Regions from separate parts of the Anaeromassilibacillus sp. D41t1_190614_C2 genome, predicted to be linked through region 4. Evidence: predicted binding sites of a transcription regulator. Region 4 holds the regulator's gene; each other region holds the start of a gene.
What was found. Region 4 encodes Rex, which represses fermentation and respiration genes when NADH is low (regulators of the CRP and FNR family bind a similar motif). Its sites were predicted from a motif close to ATTGTTAANNNNTTAACAAT; they were not measured.

Region 1 (4,212 bases), on a different contig from region 4:
TCTATAATTTCGAGCGCACGGGGATCCTGGTTCCATTCGTACAATTCGCACATCGCACGCAGGAACCAGCTGTGCCCGGCCATCAACTGCTCATTAATCATATCGGGATTCAAGGTTTCATTAAAGAAACAGCCGTCGAGCAGCTTGTCCGGCAAAGCCTGCATCATGGCTTCCAGGTTCTGCGGGGCGCGGTCTTGGTTTGCCTTTGCCTCGCTGATGATTCCCAGCAATGCCCGGCCTTGATAATCCCCCGGCCAATTGGGGTCGCCTTCCAGAACAGAAGGCAACAGATAGGGGTCGCTCTCCAACCGGTCATAATTCTTTTGGGAACGCTCATATAGGTACCCGGAAAGCATATCCACGTTGGCCATGTCCAATACGGACAGCTCCGCATCCGGATCGGCCTGTACATTATTTTTGGCTGCAAACGCGGGGGTCAGGCTTCCCAAACAGAGCAACAGCGCTAAAACTACGCTCAGTAGATTACGGACTTTTTTTTGTATCATGCAAAATCTCCTTTCCAAAATAGCTTTTTATTCCATTTGCAAGAAGACACATGAGAAGGGCCGCAAAAGCCCTTAAAATTCCGCTCCTCCCTTCTATTCCTTTTATCATATATCCTCTTTACAATTTTATATATATTACATATTTTTAACGACTAGAGCCCGACTGTTTTATTTATTAATTATACATACATTTATCAAGGAATAAGATATTATGGCGAATTTTTGGAATATTTTTCTATATTTTTTAGGAAATCCAGCAAAACACTCGAGCGCGGTTCCAAATAAAATGAAAAGCTTAACATAATCTCAATGGAGGGCAGACGCCCTTTAAACTAGGCAACCTTTTGATCTTTTGTGCGATACAACCGCTAGGTAAACAAAAAGAGCCCCTGCCCTTTGCAATGCAAAGAGCAGGGGCTCACAGCCTTTACGTTTCGGTTTTAACCGCCGGCCAAATTATTCGTGGTCAACCTTGTACATATGCTTGATGAGGTCGAGCACCTTGTTGCTGTAACCCCATTCGTTGTCGTACCAGGATACCAGCTTGACGAAATGGTCGTTCAGCATGATGCCAGCCTTCTCGTCGAAGATGGAGGTGTGCGGATCGCCCAGGAAGTCGGAAGAAACAACCGCTTCGTCGGTGTAGCCGAGGATGCCCTTCAGCTCGCCTTCGGAAGCTTCTTTGATCGCCTTGCAGATCTCTTCGTAAGTGGTCTTGGTCGCCAGGCTTACGGTGAGGTCAACAACGGAGACGTCCAGGGTCGGAACACGCATGGACATACCGGTCAGCTTGCCCTTAACGGACGGGATAACCAGTGCGCAAGCCTTAGCAGCGCCCGTGGAGGACGGGATGATGTTGCCAGCAGCTGCACGACCGCCGCGCCAATCCTTCTTGGACGGGCCGTCAACGGTCTTCTGGGTTGCAGTGGTGGAGTGAACCGTCGTCATGAGGCCTTCCACGATGCCGAACTTGTCGTTGATAACCTTGGTCAGAGGAGCCAAGCAGTTCGTTGTGCAGGAAGCATTGGAAACAACCTTCATGTCCTTGGTGTAGGTGTCGAGGTTAACACCGCAGACAAACGTGGGGGTTTCCTTATCCTTTGCAGGAGCGGAGATAACAACCTTCTTAGCGCCAGCCTGAATATGAGCGGAAGCCTTCTCGGTGGTGCAGAACACGCCCGTGGACTCCACAACGTACTCCGCTTCAACAGCGCCCCACGGAATCTGGGACGGCTCCTTCTCAGCAAAAACGCTGATCTCCTTGCCATTGACAACGAGCTTGCCGTTCTCAGCCTTTACGGTGCCATCGAAATGACCATGCATGGTGTCGTATTTCACCATGTAAACCATATAGTCGAGGTCGATGAACGGATCGTTGATGCCAACGATCTCAAAGGTCTCCGGCTGCGCAACAGCGGCACGGAATACCAGGCGGCCAATGCGGCCAAAGCCATTAATGCCAACTTTAATAGACATAGAACTTGTACCTCCTGAATTTTATAGTGGTCTATCCTGCTATTATTTTATAGCATTCGCAGCGATAATACAAGAGTTTGATATAAATTTAACTTACATTTTTTAAATATTTTTCTGGAAAACTCTTCAATTTTCTTCTTCCCCTGTCCGGATGGCTGCGCTCACGTCCACAGGCAGCTTGCGCGCGGCGGACAAAAAGGACAAAATGTAGCAAGCCATGCACAAATTGACCAGATGAAGCCCTGCAGGGAACAGCCCCGGGACGGTCCTTCCCAGAACCGCCATCAGCAGGGTCGGCACGGAGGTCAAAAGCGCCAGCAGTGCTGCCGGAAGTCCGGTCGCAGCCAACATGCGCCCGCTCTTTTCGCCCTCCACGCCGGCGAAAAATTTCGCCTGTGCAAACAGGAACAAAAGGAGCAATACCACCGCAAACATGTCGTACACATTTTCCGACACATTGACCACTGCTGTATAGGAGATAAACAGCAGAACCAGGCAAATGCATCCCCAAACCGCTGGCAAAAGCGCGACGAGCGGATGCTCGCCCACTGGGTTCGTCCCCGTGGCAAAGCCATAGGCCGCCAGAAAAATGGCGAACGCCGCCAGGATCCCGACAATCGCCATTGCCAGGCCGATCACACCGGCAGGGGTTGTGCTCTCCCCACTGGGAGCCGTCCCATTGATCTGCACACTATAGATAAAAATATTGCTGACAGAGTTGACCAGAAGCAACGCGCCGGTCAGCCCGGACAGGACAGCCGTGGGGATGCTCCGCAAAGGCGTATATCTCGCCGGCATCCGCTTGCTTCCCTTCGAAATGACCACGATCGCAGCAAATGCAAGCAGCAGGACAACCACCAGCACCGCCGTAGTCGCCGTACCGCCGTTTAAAAATCCAGTATCCTCTTCCATCAGGGCAAAAAGCTGATACAGGCGAACGGGAAGCACCACAACCAGCGCAACCAGAAAAACCAACCAGGCATGTTTCATAGACATCGGATATTTCCCCTTTTTACAATAGTATCAAGCGACATTGTATTCTATTCTACACAATTGCAGCAATCTTAATTTTCTTATTTCTCATAATAGCAAAATGTTGCCGCGGATCAAAAACCGCCAGGCAGCGCTGAAACACTGCCTGGCGGTACGAAGCCTCTTATTCCCGTTCGTCAATGGGTATGTACTGCTTTTCATGCGTCAAGGAGCGGTATGCGGGGCGCATAATGCGGCCGCAGGTTTCCATTTCCTCGATGCGGTGTGCGCACCAGCCCGCAATGCGGGATACGGCGAACATCGGCGTGTACAGGTCGCTCGGAATCCCCAGCATCTCATACACCAGGCCGGAGTAAAAGTCCACATTTGCAGAGATGACCTTCCGGTCGTTCTTCACCTTTGCGAATACATCCGGCGAGAGCTTTTCCACGCGCTCAAACAGCTCAAATTTCCGCAGCATGCCGTGCTCCTCCGCCATTTTACGCGCATTTTCTTTTAAAATCACGGCGCGCGGGTCGGACAGCGTATAGACCGCATGGCCCATGCCATAGATCAGCCCGGAGCGGTCGCCGGCCTCCTTGCGGACAATCTTTTCCAAGTAGCTTCCCACTTCGTCGTCGCTCTCCCAGTTTTTCACATGCCCCATCAAGTCGTCCATCATCATCATGACGCGGTGGTTCGCCCCACCGTGCCGCGGCCCCTTCAAGGAACCGATGGCGGCGGAAATCGCGGAATAAATATCCGTCCCCGTGGAGGAAAGCACGCGCGTGGTAAAGGTGGAGTTGTTGCCGCCGCCGTGCTCCGCATGCAGAATCATGCACAGATCCAGCAGCTTGGCCTCTTCATCGGTAAAGACGCGGTCCGGGCGGATGGCATTGAGGATGGCCTCCGCCGTGGAATGGTTCGGGTCCAGCGGGTGGAAAAACATGCTTTGCCGGTCAAAATGGCGGCGTTTCACCTGGTAGGCATACGTCATAATGGTGGGCAAACGCGCGATCAGCTGGATAGCCTGGCGCATGTTGTTTTCCAAGGAAGGATCATCCGGGTTGTCGTCATAGGAATACAGTGCCAATACCGAACGGCCCAGTTTGTTCATGATGTTGCGGGACGGCGCCTTTATAATCATATCTTCGGCAAAATAATCGGGCAACTCCCTATAGCTGTTGAGCAGTTTACAGAAGCCTTCCAACTGCGAGCGGGTCGGCTGCTTGCCAAACAGCAACAGCCAGGCGACCTC
Region 2 (4,212 bases), on a different contig from region 4:
GAGCGCCCTCTATCAGGAGGATTACAATGCACAGAGCTTCCAGTGGCTGGATGTCAACGATGCGAGCCGGTGCGTGTTTGCCTATAAACGTAGCGACCTGGCGAAAGAAGAACTGTACATTGCCATCAATTTTTCGAACCGCATGCACATGCATTACCCGCTGATGGTCGATCATTATGGCGTCTATGCGGAGATGCTGAATACCGATGCAATGCCGTTTGGCGGGAAGGGCAAGACGAATGAAGGCGAGCTTCGTGCCCAGATGCGGGGCGGCAAATACTGCTTGGACATCACGTTGGCACCGTTTGCTTCCTGCATCTTCAAACGGATTGCAACCACCGTGCCGCCGACCCGTGCAGCGAGGCCAGGTGAGCGGCCCGCCAAGAAAGTCCCCAAGAAAAGTCCTCCAGAGGAATTGGAGAAAACGGAATAGAACGCAAAAAAGGAGCGGTACAGCCGCTCCTTTTTTATAAGGTTCTTTTTTGATTGGCTTTTAAAGAAGATGGATTCCATAACCTTCACAGGCATTGCGCATGCTGTCCGGCCAGACAGAAGCCTGGACCTCGCCGATGTGTGCCTTCTCCAGCAACGCCATGCAAATGCGGGATTGCCCAATACCGCCGCCCATGGTGAGCGGCAAGCGGCCCTCCAACAGCATGCTGTGGAACGGCAGCTGTGCGCGTTCTTCGCAGCCTGCCGCAGCAAGCTGTTTGCGCAGCGCCTCCGCATCGACGCGGATTCCCATGGAGGAGAGTTCCAGCGCACGGTTCAGGATGGGATACCAGATGATGATGTCCCCGTTCAGGGACCAATCGTCGTAGTCCGGAGCGCGGCCGTCGTGCGGCTTTCCGGATTTCAATGCGCCGCCGATCTGGGAGATAAAGACCGCGCCGTATTCCTTGGCGGCGGCGTCCTCCCGCTGCTTCGGCGTCAGATCCGGGTAACGGTCTTCCAGTTCCTGGCTGGAGACAAAGGTGATTTCCTCGGGAATATAGGAATCGAGAACCGGGAACCGCTCCGTCAGGACCGCTTGAGTTTTATGCAGAACCCCCATAATGGCATGGACAGCGCTTTGAAGCGTCTCCATGGTGCGCTCTTCCGCAGTGATGACGCGCTCCCAGTCCCATTGGTCCACATAGACGGAGTGGAGATTGTCGAGCTCTTCATCCCGGCGGATGGCATTCATATCCGTATAGAGGCCGGTATCGGCGCGGAACCCGTAGCGGGCGAGCGCCATGCGCTTCCATTTGGCAAGGGAATGGACAATTTGAACGTCGGCATGGATGTCTGCCACATCGAATTGCACTGGCCGCTCCACTCCGTTGAGGTCGTCGTTGAGGCCGGTCTCCGGCTGTACGAACAAGGGGGCGGATACACGTGTGAGGGAGAGGGCGGAGGCTAGCTCGCGCTCGAAGGTATCCTTCGCGAGCTTGATTGCGATTTCGGTCTCTATAATATCGAGCTTCGATGTGTAATCTTTCGGTAAAATCAGGTTGCTCAAAGCCATGCTTGGTTCATCCTTTCTCAAATGACAGCGCGGAAGTTGGAATAAAGAGAGATACCGCGGCTGAACGTGCAAAATTTACGCCTTATTATAAACCAAAATGGGATTTTTTGCAATCCTAAAGGGAAGAAGTTTCATTTTCAGGTTCTAATAATAAGTTTATATAGGACACATAGGGCTTTGTATACGGTGTGGCCGGAATACTGCCGGACATGGCGTTTTGTAGCGGTTCGGGGAGGGACATGAAAAAGCGTTGTACTTCTCGGTTTTCCTTCAAAAAATCATACAAGGCGTCTTCCAAAAGTAAAGCCTCCTTTCTGAAAGGGATTCAGGGCAAAGCATGGGCGTCTTTTATCTTTTACAAAATCGTTATACACATGCAGAAAATGCTTCACAATGCGGTTTGTAGCGGTAGTTTCGGCAATTTGAACGAAGCTGGGCGGAAGAAATACAGAAAGTGGCGAATTTGTAACAAGAATGATTTTTTTCTTCGAAATCGCAATAGAATCCCTTGCATATTCGGATTGATTGTGATATATTTAACATGCAATGATTCATTAGAAGATTGACCCGTGAAACATTTGGTTGGAGCGGGTTAGTGAATTATGAAATGGAGGAACAAAATCATGTCTAAGAAAATCGTGTTAGCAGGTGCTGTACGTACTGCAATCGGCAAGATGGGCGGCGCTTTGGCAAACGTTCCGGCTGCCACGCTTGGCTCCATCGTGATCAAAGAAGCTCTCAAGAGAGCAAATGTTGCGCCTGACCAGGTGGATGAAGTTCTGATGGGTTGCGTTCTGCAGGCTGCCCAGGGCCAGAACGTTGCGCGCCAGGCTGCTGTTAATGCAGGTATCCCGATCGAAGTTCCGGCTTTGACGCTGAACAACGTCTGCGGTTCCGGTCTGAAATGCGTGAACATGGCTGCTGCGATGATCGAGGCTGGCGAAGCGGATATCGTGGTCGCTGGTGGTATGGAGAACATGTCCTCCGCTCCGTATGCGCTGACCAAAGCTCGCTTTGGCTATCGCATGAACAATGCTACCATGATCGATACTATGGTCAACGATGCACTTTGGGATGCATTCAACGGCTACCACATGGGCATCACCGCTGAGAATGTTGCTGAGAAGTATGGCCTGACCCGTGAGATGCAGGACGAGTTCGCTGCTTGCAGCCAGCAGAAGTGCGAAAAGGCACAGGCAGAAGGCCGCTTTGATGATGAGATTGTTCCCGTTCCGGTAAAGATGAAGAAGGAGACTGTTATGTTCGCAAAGGACGAGGGCCCGCGTGCCGGTGTTACCGCTGAGAGCATCGCAAAGCTCCGTCCGGCATTCAAGCCCGATGGCGGCACGGTCACCGCTGCAAATGCTTCCGGTATCAACGACGGCGCAGCTGCAATCGTTGTTATGAGCGAAGAGAAGGCCAAAGAGCTGGGCGTTACCCCGATGGCTGAGTGGGTCACGGGCGCTTCCGCAGGCGTTGAGCCGTCCATCATGGGCATTGGCCCGGTTGCTGCTACCAAGAAGGCAATGGCTAGAGCGAACCTCACGGTCGAGGATATGGACCTGATCGAGGCAAACGAGGCGTTTGCGGCGCAGTCCCTGGCGGTTGCGAAGGACCTCAACTTTGATATGTCCAAGGTCAACGTCAACGGCGGTGCAATTGCTCTGGGCCATCCGGTCGGCGCTTCCGGCTGCCGTATCCTGGTTACCCTGCTGCATGAGATGAAGAAGAGAGGTTCCAACTACGGCCTCGCGACGCTGTGCGTCGGCGGCGGCATGGGCGTTGCCTCCATCGTAAAGAACTACAAATAAGAGCAGGGAGCGTTTAAACGATGAGCTATATTAAATATGAGCAGAACGGCTTCGTCGGCGTGCTGACGATCGACCGTGAAAAAGCTTTGAACGCGTTGAATTCCGAGGTTTTGGCGGATCTCGACGCAGCATTGGATGCAATTGATCTGGATTCCACCCGTTGCCTGATCATCACAGGCGCAGGCCAGAAGTCCTTCGTTGCCGGCGCGGACATCGGCGAGATGAGCACGCTGACAAAGGCGGAAGGCGAGGCCTTCGGCAAGAAGGGCAACGATGTATTCCGCAAGATTGAGACGCTGCCGATCCCGGTGATCGCAGCGGTCAATGGATTCGCCCTCGGCGGCGGCTGCGAGCTCTCTTTGAGCTGCGACATCCGTCTTGCCGCGGAGAACGCCGTATTCGGCCAGCCGGAGACCGGCTTGGGTATTACCCCCGGCTTCGGTGGCACGCAGCGTCTTGCCCGTACAATCAATGTGGGCAAGGCAAAGGAAATGATCTATGCCGGCACGAAGGTCAAGGCGCCGGAGGCGCTCAGCCTGGGCCTGGTTTCTGCCGTGTATCCGGCAGAGGAGCTCATGCCCGCTGCGATGAAGCTGGCAGAGCGGATTTCCGCCAATGCACCGATCGCGGTCCGCGCTTGCAAGAAGGCGATCAACGACGGCCTGCAGGTCAACATGGACGAGGCGATCGTCATCGAGGAGAAGCTCTTCGGCAGCTGCTTCGAGACGGAAGACCAGAAGAACGGCATGACGGCTTTTGTTGAGAAGCGGAAGCCCGAACCCTTTGTCAATAAATAAGTTTTATTTATCATCCGCACCGGTATTGCGTTCGAAAGAGGGCGATACCGGTGCGGGCCAACATAAAGATTACTATAGGAGGTTTCTTATTATGAAA
Region 3 (4,212 bases), on a different contig from region 4:
TCGCGCACCGCCTCGGAAAGGGAAACCGCCAGGCGCGGCGCGGAGTTTTCCTTGGTGGACGTTTTTGCCAGCCAGGACGATACGTTATCCCAGTTCCAGCCGAAGTTCAGCGCCTGGCCCACGCCGGCATAGATGACGCCGTCGCTGACGAGCGCAAGCACGTCGCCCGGCCGCACCGAAAACGTACACTCGGAGATCTGCTTGCCGCCGTACTCCTTCAGTTCGCTGCGCGACTCCAGATCGACCACTTTGCCGTTCCGCACAAAGATGCAGGGCGGGTTGTCAAACTCCACCAGATGGGCCGTGCCGTCGTCAAAAATTTGCAGCACGCTAAAGGTGGAATACGCCAGCTTCCGGACGCTGCACACCGGCAGCGTCTTTGCGATGGTCTCCACCACCTCGGCAATGCTGGCCCCTTCGTTCAGCATCGTCGATACAATGGTGCTGGTGAGCGTGGAAAGAATATTGGCCTTGACGCCGCTGCCGAGGCCGTCCGCCAGCACCGCGATGGTGGAATCGGGGGCGCGTATGATTTTCACTTTATCGCCGCAAAGTTCTTCCCCATATTTGTTGAGGCTCCGATATGCGGCATCCACATGCATTTTCATCCAATCATTCCTTTACAGCATAAATTCCGCATCGGAGGCGCTCAGTCCTCGTCGAACACGATCATATTTTTCAGCTTGGTCAGCGTCGCTTTGGTCTCCGCCGTGGTTTCACCCAACAGGCTTGCGATCTGCTGCGCTGCAACCATCTGCTTGTCGATGACCTTCTGCGCCATCTCCATTGTCTCCGCACGCAGTTTATACTGGTTCTCTATGTTGGCTTCTTCCTTGGTGATGTCCTTAAAGATGCCCATTGCGATGTTTTCCTTCGCAATGTATACGATGGTCTGTTCCATCGTAACACCGTATTCCTTATAGTGCACCTTCTTGTCGGTGATCGACTGCTTGCTGTCGAACACGAACTGGAAGTCCGAGCTGTCGATCAGCTCGTAGATGCACTTTTGCAGCGCCTCATGGCGGCTGATGCGGAACGTGCGCTCCGCCGCGGCGTTAAATTCGATGATATTCAAATCGCTGTCCACAATGATGGTGACGTTCGGCGTCTCCGAAAGCACGCAGTTGCTCAGGGACTCCGCACGCTCCTTCATGTATGGCATGCACATATGTAGCTCGGCCTTGCCCTGGTAAACGGCGATGGCCTTTGCGCGGCAGGTCGGGTAGCCGCAGGAGCCGCAGTTGAGTTCGTCCTCCGGGCCGTTCTTGCCGATCTTTGCCAGGATCGCGCGGATCGTCTCCTCGTCCGGGATGTCCTCTTTGCTGGAGCGGTCCACGAACTGCATCTGCATCGGGATGGTCTCCGGCAGGTTCGGATAGGACTCCGCATCCTCATATGCATAATCGCGGATCCGGACGCGGGAGGCAAAGCGGGAAACGGTATCCGTGCCGGAACCGGGGCCGTTGACGCAGCCGTCGCGGCACATGTTGATTTCAATGAAGCAGTGGTCGAGCTCGCCGCGTTCCATGGCGCGGCACAGGTCGATGCAGGCGCCGGAGCCGGAAACGGACAGGAGCTTCCAATCGCCGATGTCGCCCCTGGAGCGCAAGGATGCGAGGATACCCTCCTCGATCGGGTACATGCGCAGGATCTTCGAGCTCGGGTTGAGGAACGTCGCAGATTCGGCGTTGGCAAAGGAAATGTGCTCCTCCTTCAGCCAGGCGCCGAGCTCCTCAAAGGTCAGCACCGCGTCGATCTCGTTGTTGTGGCGGATGTCGGCGGCCTCGTCCTTCTTCGCAATGCAGGGGCCTGCAAATACGACGCGCGTCCCGGGGCCGTAGCTCTGCTTGAGCAGGCGGCCGTGCGCGATCATCGGGGAAACGACCGGCGCCATCTGGTCCACCAGGGACGGATAGTACAATTCAATCAAACGGTTGACGGACGGGCAGCAGGTCGAAATGATGTTCTTCATGCTGTTCTCCTGCATGATGCGGTGGTACTCCGCCGTCACATACGCCGCGCCCTCCGCGGTCTCCGAAACGCCATAGAAGCCGAGCGCCTTCATCGCGCCCGCAAACTGATGGACGTCTTCGAAATCAAAGCATCCATAGTACGACGGGGCAATCGAAAGGATGACCCGCTCGCCGCTCTTCATCATCTGCTTAACCAGGGCGACATCGCTCGCCACCGTCTTAGCGTTCTGCGGGCACTGCTCCAGGCAGGTGCCGCAGAGGATGCAGTCGCGGTCGATGATTTTCGCTTGTTCATTTTCTACCTTGATGGATTTTACCGGGCAAACCTTCACACATTTATAGCAGTTTTTGCAATTTGCTTTCTGCAAGCCAATAATACTCATTTGTCATCACCTATCCTACATACTTAGGGGGACTCCCCGTTGATACTCCTTGGAGCGTTACTTCTCCAGCCGTTTCATGACTTCGCGGTTAAAAAAGGCCTCTGTTTCCAGCGGGGTGACCTTAAAGCGTTCCCCGTCCAAACAGACGCAGACGCCGTTGTTGGTGCACTCCCCCATACAGAAGGAGCCCTTCAGGTCGATCTTATCTTCCAGATGGTTCATCGAAACCAGGCGTTGAAAGATGCTGATGACATCGCGGGATCCTTTCAGGTGGCAGGAACTGCCGATACAAACTGTTATTTCCATACTCTCATTTCCTCCTGGGGTGCTCCCCTGCTGCTTGTTTCACGCGGCAATCTTTCAAAAAGGCAAAAAAGTTCCGCCGCGTAATTTTGTCTATATTATAACATTTGGGTGGTTTTCTGACAAGAGAATTTATGCGAAATTTCATCATTTCCCCTGGAATCTGCAAAGGAAATGCATGGAAAAGGCGCGCCCGCTTTTCGCGGGCGCGCCCTCTGGGATTTTATTCTTCTGTCTCGTCCTCGCCGCTGCTTTCTTCGTCCTCCCCGGCTTCCTCATCGGACTCCCAGGCGAGGGATTCCAACAGGCGAAGCGCCTGGCGATGGGTCTTCTCCCGGGATTGGACCATGCGCTCCACCGCTTCGGCCTTCAGCCGGGCGGTCTCCGTGGCATCGTCCCCCTGCGGGATCTTTTCAATCGTGGTAAAGGCGTCCTTCAAATACGCCGTATCGTCTAAGATGCGGTCGATCCGTGCCAAAATATCCTGTGCGGTAATCTGCATATCGCTCATCGCTATATCCTCCAATGTTTCGACTGGCGGACACGCAAGGCGGATCCGGTCCGGGCCGACAAAGCGTGCCCTACCCTTTTTTACCAATTGTTTCGCCCGGCGCGGATAGGTGGATTCACAGCGATTCCCCCATCCGTCCTCCACAACAATGGTCCGTTCGATGGGTATCGTCCCCTCTCCGTGTGGGAAATGTACATGCCCTGTTTTTTGCAATGGGTGCCGTCCCCCATGTACCGCTTCCAGTATATCCCTTTCTGTGGAAAAATACAAGGGGCTGGATCAGCTGGCTTGGGCGCGCCGCCTCCGCCGGTGAAACAGGCCGCGGAACAGCGGAAAGGACAACAGGAGAAACAGCGGCGCGGCAATTTCTTGGGTCTCTGGGCAACAAAAACAGGTTGCAGCCAACAGGTTCCACATCCCGTGAAACCCGACACCCATCCAAATGCTTCCCGTGCAATATGTCAGATAATTCGCCAGGAGCCCAAACAAACACACAAACAGGAGCGCCGGGAAATCGTTCCCGCCTGCACACAAGCTGTGAGGCAACAGATAGACCGCCGCGGAGAGCAGGCTCCTCCTCCAAAAGGGCCACTCGCAGAACAAGTTCTGAAACAGGTATCCGCGGAAGAGCAGCTCCTCACAAAAGCCAACGATGAGATAGTGGGCCAGGCGGGGGACGCTGGCACTCTGGAATAGGCCGATCCAAACGTCATTTCGCTCCGTCAGAAGGAATGCAACCCACAGAATTCCAAGAAACCCAATCGCCGCCCAGAGCATCCCGAAGAAGAAATCGCCGGGATCGCAGCGCCGCGCGGTGAGCCCCACCGCCCGGAGAGGCTTCTTTTCAAAGCCCAGCAGACAGACCAAAACCGGCAGCAGCACGGCCGCCAAAAACAACAGATCGCCATAGGCAGCCAAAAACCTGCCCGCCAGGAGGAGGGCTGCCGTCCCAAACAGCCCGACGGCCAGGCCGATCATGACCGCCAGCCGCGCCAGATTCAGCAAATAGCGCCGGACATATATGGGGCCGTACATGTCGTTC
Region 4 (4,212 bases):
GCGATGATAACATCGGGTTGGAAGGCGCGCATGGCCTCCACACCCCTGCGGATGGTGGATACATCGGGATCGGGTTCGACATCGGAATAAATCTCAGAATGGCAATAGACCGGCCGCTTGCGCAGGAAGTACAGGATGCGATCCACGTAGCCCAGCTTTACCATTGTGGCGTCAGTCACAATGAAGGCGCGCTCGATATCCGGCATTTTCTCCAGATATTGGATCGAATCCTCTTCAAAGTAAATCTGCGGCGGTATTTTAAACCACTGCATGTTGACCCTCCTCTGTGCGATGCGCTTGCGGTTGATGAGGTTGACGGACGACACATTGGATGTGGTGGAATTGTGCCCATAGGAGCCGCAACCAAGCGTCAGGGAGGGGGTGTTTGTGTTGTAGATGTCGCCGATTGCCCCCTGGGAGGACGGCGAATTGGAGATGACGCGCCCGACCTTCATCTCTTTTCCATAGGCTTTGATGAGATCCGGATTGGTGGAGTGGATGACCGCCGAATGCCCCAAGCCGCCGAGTTCCAGCATCTTCTTGGCCATTGCAAAGCCTTCGCCGTGGCCTTTGACGGTAAAGTAAGCCAGTACAGGCGAGAGCTTTTCACGCGAAAGCGGATATTGGGGCCCTACGTCTTCCAGAGGGGCAATCAGGATCTTGGTCTTATCCGGGACTTGAATTCCGCTCTGCTCCGCAATCCAGCAGGCGGGCTTGCCGACAACGTCCGGATTGACCGCCTGCGTCTGTGGGTTGATGACAAAATGGGAGACCTTTTCGATTTCCTCCCCTTGCAGGAAATAGCAGTTGTTTGCTTTCATAATGCGTTCGAATTCGCCCGCAATCTCTTCGTCCACAATGACGGCCTGCTCGGAGGCGCAGATCATGCCGTTGTCAAAGGTCTTGGAGAGCATCAAGTCCGTGCAAGCGCGCTCCAACCGGGCGGTCTTTTCGATATAGCAGGGGACGTTTCCGGGTCCAACGCCCAGCGCTGGCTTTCCCGTGCTGTAGGCCGCACGGACCATGCCGCTGCCGCCGGTCGCCAAAACTAGGGATACGCCCGGATGGTTCATCAGCGCATTGGTGGCCGCGATCGACGGCGCAGTGATCCACTGGATGCAGTCCGCCGGGGCCCCGGCCTTGACCGCCGCGTCGCGCATCACCCGGGCCGCCTCGACGGAGGACTTCTGCGCGCTGGGATGGAACCCAAAGATGATGGGATTGCGCGTCTTCATACAGATCAGCGATTTGAACAGGGTGGTGGAGGTGGGATTGGTCACCGGGGTGACGCCGGCGACGACCCCCACCGGTTCGGCCACCTCCACATAGTCCTCCAGCTCGTTTTCTTCTATGATGCCGACCGTCTTCTGGCCTTTGATGGAGTGCCAGATGTATTCGGTGGCAAAAATATTTTTGATGATTTTGTCTTCCACAACGCCGCGCCCGGTCTCCTCATAGGCGAGCTTTGCCAGGCGCACGTGTTGATCCAGACCCGCCAGCGCCATGGCGTGGACAATGTTGTCCACCTGCTCCTGATCCATGTCCATAAAGGCGAGCAAGGCTTTTTGGGCCCGCTGCACCAGCTCATCGATCATCCCTTGGGCGTCCATTGCGGCATCTGCCGCGGCTTCGCGTGCATGCGCTTCTACGGCAACATCGGTCTCCGATTCCGGGATTCCCGCCCTTTTTACCACGGGAACCTTCTTTGCTTTCTCGTCAGGCATCCTATTTTCCTCCCACTTTGTATTTGCTGGTAGTATCTCCGGACGGGGGAAAAATATGCCGGATAGAATATGGCGCTTGCGTCTAGCGGCTTTATGCGGCGAAAATAGATTTTGGTGCGGTACATGGACGATTTCCCGAAGAAATGGCACGCGAGAAGCCCGGAAACGGGAATACAAGCCTATAATTATGCAGGAATGATAAAAAAGAGGGTAAGTTCCTTGGCAGGAACCTACCCTCTATTGGATATAATTTTTATGATTATTTTGTGGTGCGCATGGGATCATTTGTGATGCGGTAACAGAGCGTCATCAGGCTGTCGTTCAGATGGACATTCTCCACAATGGCATCCCCATATTTCATGTTGATGTCATAGTGGCTGAAATTCCAGAAACAGCGGATTCCCAGCGCATACAAGCGGTCGCTCAAGGATTCCACCGCGCTGCGCGGAACACAGAGAACGGCCATAGTCGGCTTTTCAAGGTTGCAGAACCGCTCCAGGGTGTCAATGTTGCGCACAGTGAGACCATTGATGGTCCGGCCGATTTTGGCGTCGGCATTGTCAAAGATTCCCGCCAGTGTGAAGCCCTCTGTCTCAAAGGAGAGATGGGAGGCGATCGCTTGGCCCAGGTTGCCCGCGCCGATCAAAACCGCTTTGTATGCGTGGGAGAGCCCGAGGATGTTTCCGATCTCTGTACAAAGCTGATCCACCATGTAGCCGTATCCCTGCTGCCCGAACCCGCCGAAGCAGTTGAGATCCTGACGAATCTGGGAGGCGGTGAGCCCCAGCTTTGCCGAAAGCTCGGTGGAGGAAATGCGCGTGACGCCCTTTTCCCGCAAAAGCTTGAGAAACCGATAGTAGCGGGGAAGCCGCCGGATAACGGACATGGAGATGTTTTCCCGTTTTGGCATAATTCGTAAGGTCCTTTCTATTTGAGAAAAAGAAAGCCGGTAAAGGTTGCGCCTTATACGAAGGAGATCAGAGCATCGCTGCGAGGCGCTTATCAATCTCCTTCAGGAAGGTCTCCGTGTCCACAGTGGTCTTGTTCGGCAGCTTGGAGAGGCTGGCCAGGTCGCCGGTCATCACGCCTTCTTCAATGGTCTGGATGGAGGCGCGCTCCAATTTATCCGCGAAGTCCATCAGGGCGGAGTTGCCGTCCAGCTCGCCGCGCTTGCGCAGGGCGCCCGTCCAGGCGAACAGGGTTGCCATGGAGTTCGTGGAGGTCTTTTCGCCCTTCAGATGTTTATAGTAATGGCGCTGCACGGTGCCGTGCGCTGCCTCATATTCATATACGCCATCCGGGGAAACCAGGACACTGGTCATCATAGCCAGGCTGCCGTATGCCGTGGCGACCATGTCGCTCATCACGTCGCCGTCGTAGTTTTTGCATGCCCAGATATAGCCGCCCTCGGAGCGGATGACACGGGCCACTGCGTCGTCGATCAGGGTGTAGAAATATTCGATGCCCGCCGCATCAAATTTCTCTTTGTACTCCGCGTCGAAGATCTCCTGGAAGATGTCCTTGAAGCGGTGGTCGTACTGCTTGGAAATGGTATCCTTGGTCGCAAACCAGAGGTCCTTTTTCTCGTCCAAAGCGTAGTTAAAGCAGGAGCGCGCAAAGCTGCCGATGCTCTTGTCCAAGTTATGGACGCCCTGGATGATGCCGCTGGATGTCTGGAAATCGTGGATGGTTGCGCGGGTCTCCTTGCCGTCCGCATCCGTGACGACCAGCTCTGCCTTGGAGCCTGCGGGCACCTGCATCTCCACATTGCGGTATACGTCGCCGTAAGCATGACGCGCAATGGTGATCGGCTTTGTCCAGGTGGGGATGAACGGGGTGATGCCTTTTACCAGGATCGGGGTGCGGAAAACCGTGCCGTCCAGCATGGCGCGGATGGTGCCGTTCGGAGACTTCCACATCTCTTTGAGGTTATACTCCTCCACACGGGCAGCATTCGGCGTGATGGTGGCGCACTTGACGGCCACACCATATTTCTTGGTAGCGTTGGCGCTGTCCACGGTCACCTGGTCGTTGGTCTCGTCGCGGTGCTTCAGACCGAGGTCGTAATACTCGGTTTTCAGGTCGATATAGGGCGTGAGCAGGATATCCTTAATCATCTTCCAGATGATGCGGGTCATCTCGTCGCCGTCCATCTCCACCAGCGGGGTGGTCATAGGAATTTTATTGGCCATGGGGAATCCCTCCATTTATTTTATATAGTTTAAATTATTTGGATTGCTCTCTTGTATAGTTCAGCAGGCCGCCGGCAAGGACCATTTCGCGCTGGCGTGCGGAGAGAACCGCTTCCGCCTCAAATTCAATGCCTTTGGTCAAATCTTTGACGATGATCTTCGAATTGTCGGCGATGGCGGAACGGATGTCCGGCAGTTCCAGCTCGTCCATCTGGTCGATGCGGTCATAATCGGCCTCATCCTTAAAGACCAAGGGGAGGATGCCGGCGTTTGCCAGGTTCGCGCAGTGGATGCGC

Region 1: gap (type I glyceraldehyde-3-phosphate dehydrogenase) is a predicted target of Rex. The motif match lies at 2,059-2,078, and genes of this name have one in related genera.
Region 2: I2G69_RS04690 (acetyl-CoA C-acetyltransferase) is a predicted target of Rex. The motif match lies at 2,032-2,051, and genes of this name have one in related genera.
Region 3: I2G69_RS00120 ((2Fe-2S) ferredoxin domain-containing protein) is a predicted target of Rex. The motif match lies at 2,748-2,767, and genes of this name have one in related genera.

Annotation. Positions count from the first base shown of each region.
Region 1 covers NZ_JADMOD010000001.1:108,119-112,330, reverse strand. The annotation lists gene I2G69_RS00490 (discoidin domain-containing protein) at 1-506, opposite strand, end outside; gene gap (type I glyceraldehyde-3-phosphate dehydrogenase) at 963-1,982, opposite strand; gene I2G69_RS00480 (hypothetical protein) at 2,109-2,978, opposite strand; gene I2G69_RS00475 (citrate/2-methylcitrate synthase) at 3,139-4,212, opposite strand, start outside.
Region 2 covers NZ_JADMOD010000003.1:96,538-100,749, forward strand. The annotation lists gene glgB (1,4-alpha-glucan branching protein GlgB) at 1-433, shown strand, start outside; gene asnA (aspartate--ammonia ligase) at 494-1,507, opposite strand; gene I2G69_RS04685 (hypothetical protein) at 1,623-1,805, opposite strand; gene I2G69_RS04690 (acetyl-CoA C-acetyltransferase) at 2,131-3,318, shown strand; gene I2G69_RS04695 (enoyl-CoA hydratase-related protein) at 3,339-4,115, shown strand; gene I2G69_RS04700 (3-hydroxyacyl-CoA dehydrogenase family protein) at 4,207-4,212, shown strand, end outside.
Region 3 covers NZ_JADMOD010000001.1:24,318-28,529, reverse strand. The annotation lists gene I2G69_RS00130 (SpoIIE family protein phosphatase) at 1-608, opposite strand, end outside; gene I2G69_RS00125 ([Fe-Fe] hydrogenase large subunit C-terminal domain-containing protein) at 650-2,356, opposite strand; gene I2G69_RS00120 ((2Fe-2S) ferredoxin domain-containing protein) at 2,414-2,662, opposite strand; gene I2G69_RS00115 (hypothetical protein) at 2,883-3,383, opposite strand; gene I2G69_RS00110 (CPBP family intramembrane glutamic endopeptidase) at 3,450-4,205, opposite strand.
Region 4 covers NZ_JADMOD010000022.1:20,846-25,057, forward strand. The annotation lists gene adhE (bifunctional acetaldehyde-CoA/alcohol dehydrogenase) at 1-1,724, opposite strand, end outside; gene I2G69_RS13390 (redox-sensing transcriptional repressor Rex) at 1,984-2,634, opposite strand; gene I2G69_RS13395 (NADP-dependent isocitrate dehydrogenase) at 2,702-3,916, opposite strand; gene I2G69_RS13400 (aconitate hydratase) at 3,951-4,212, opposite strand, start outside.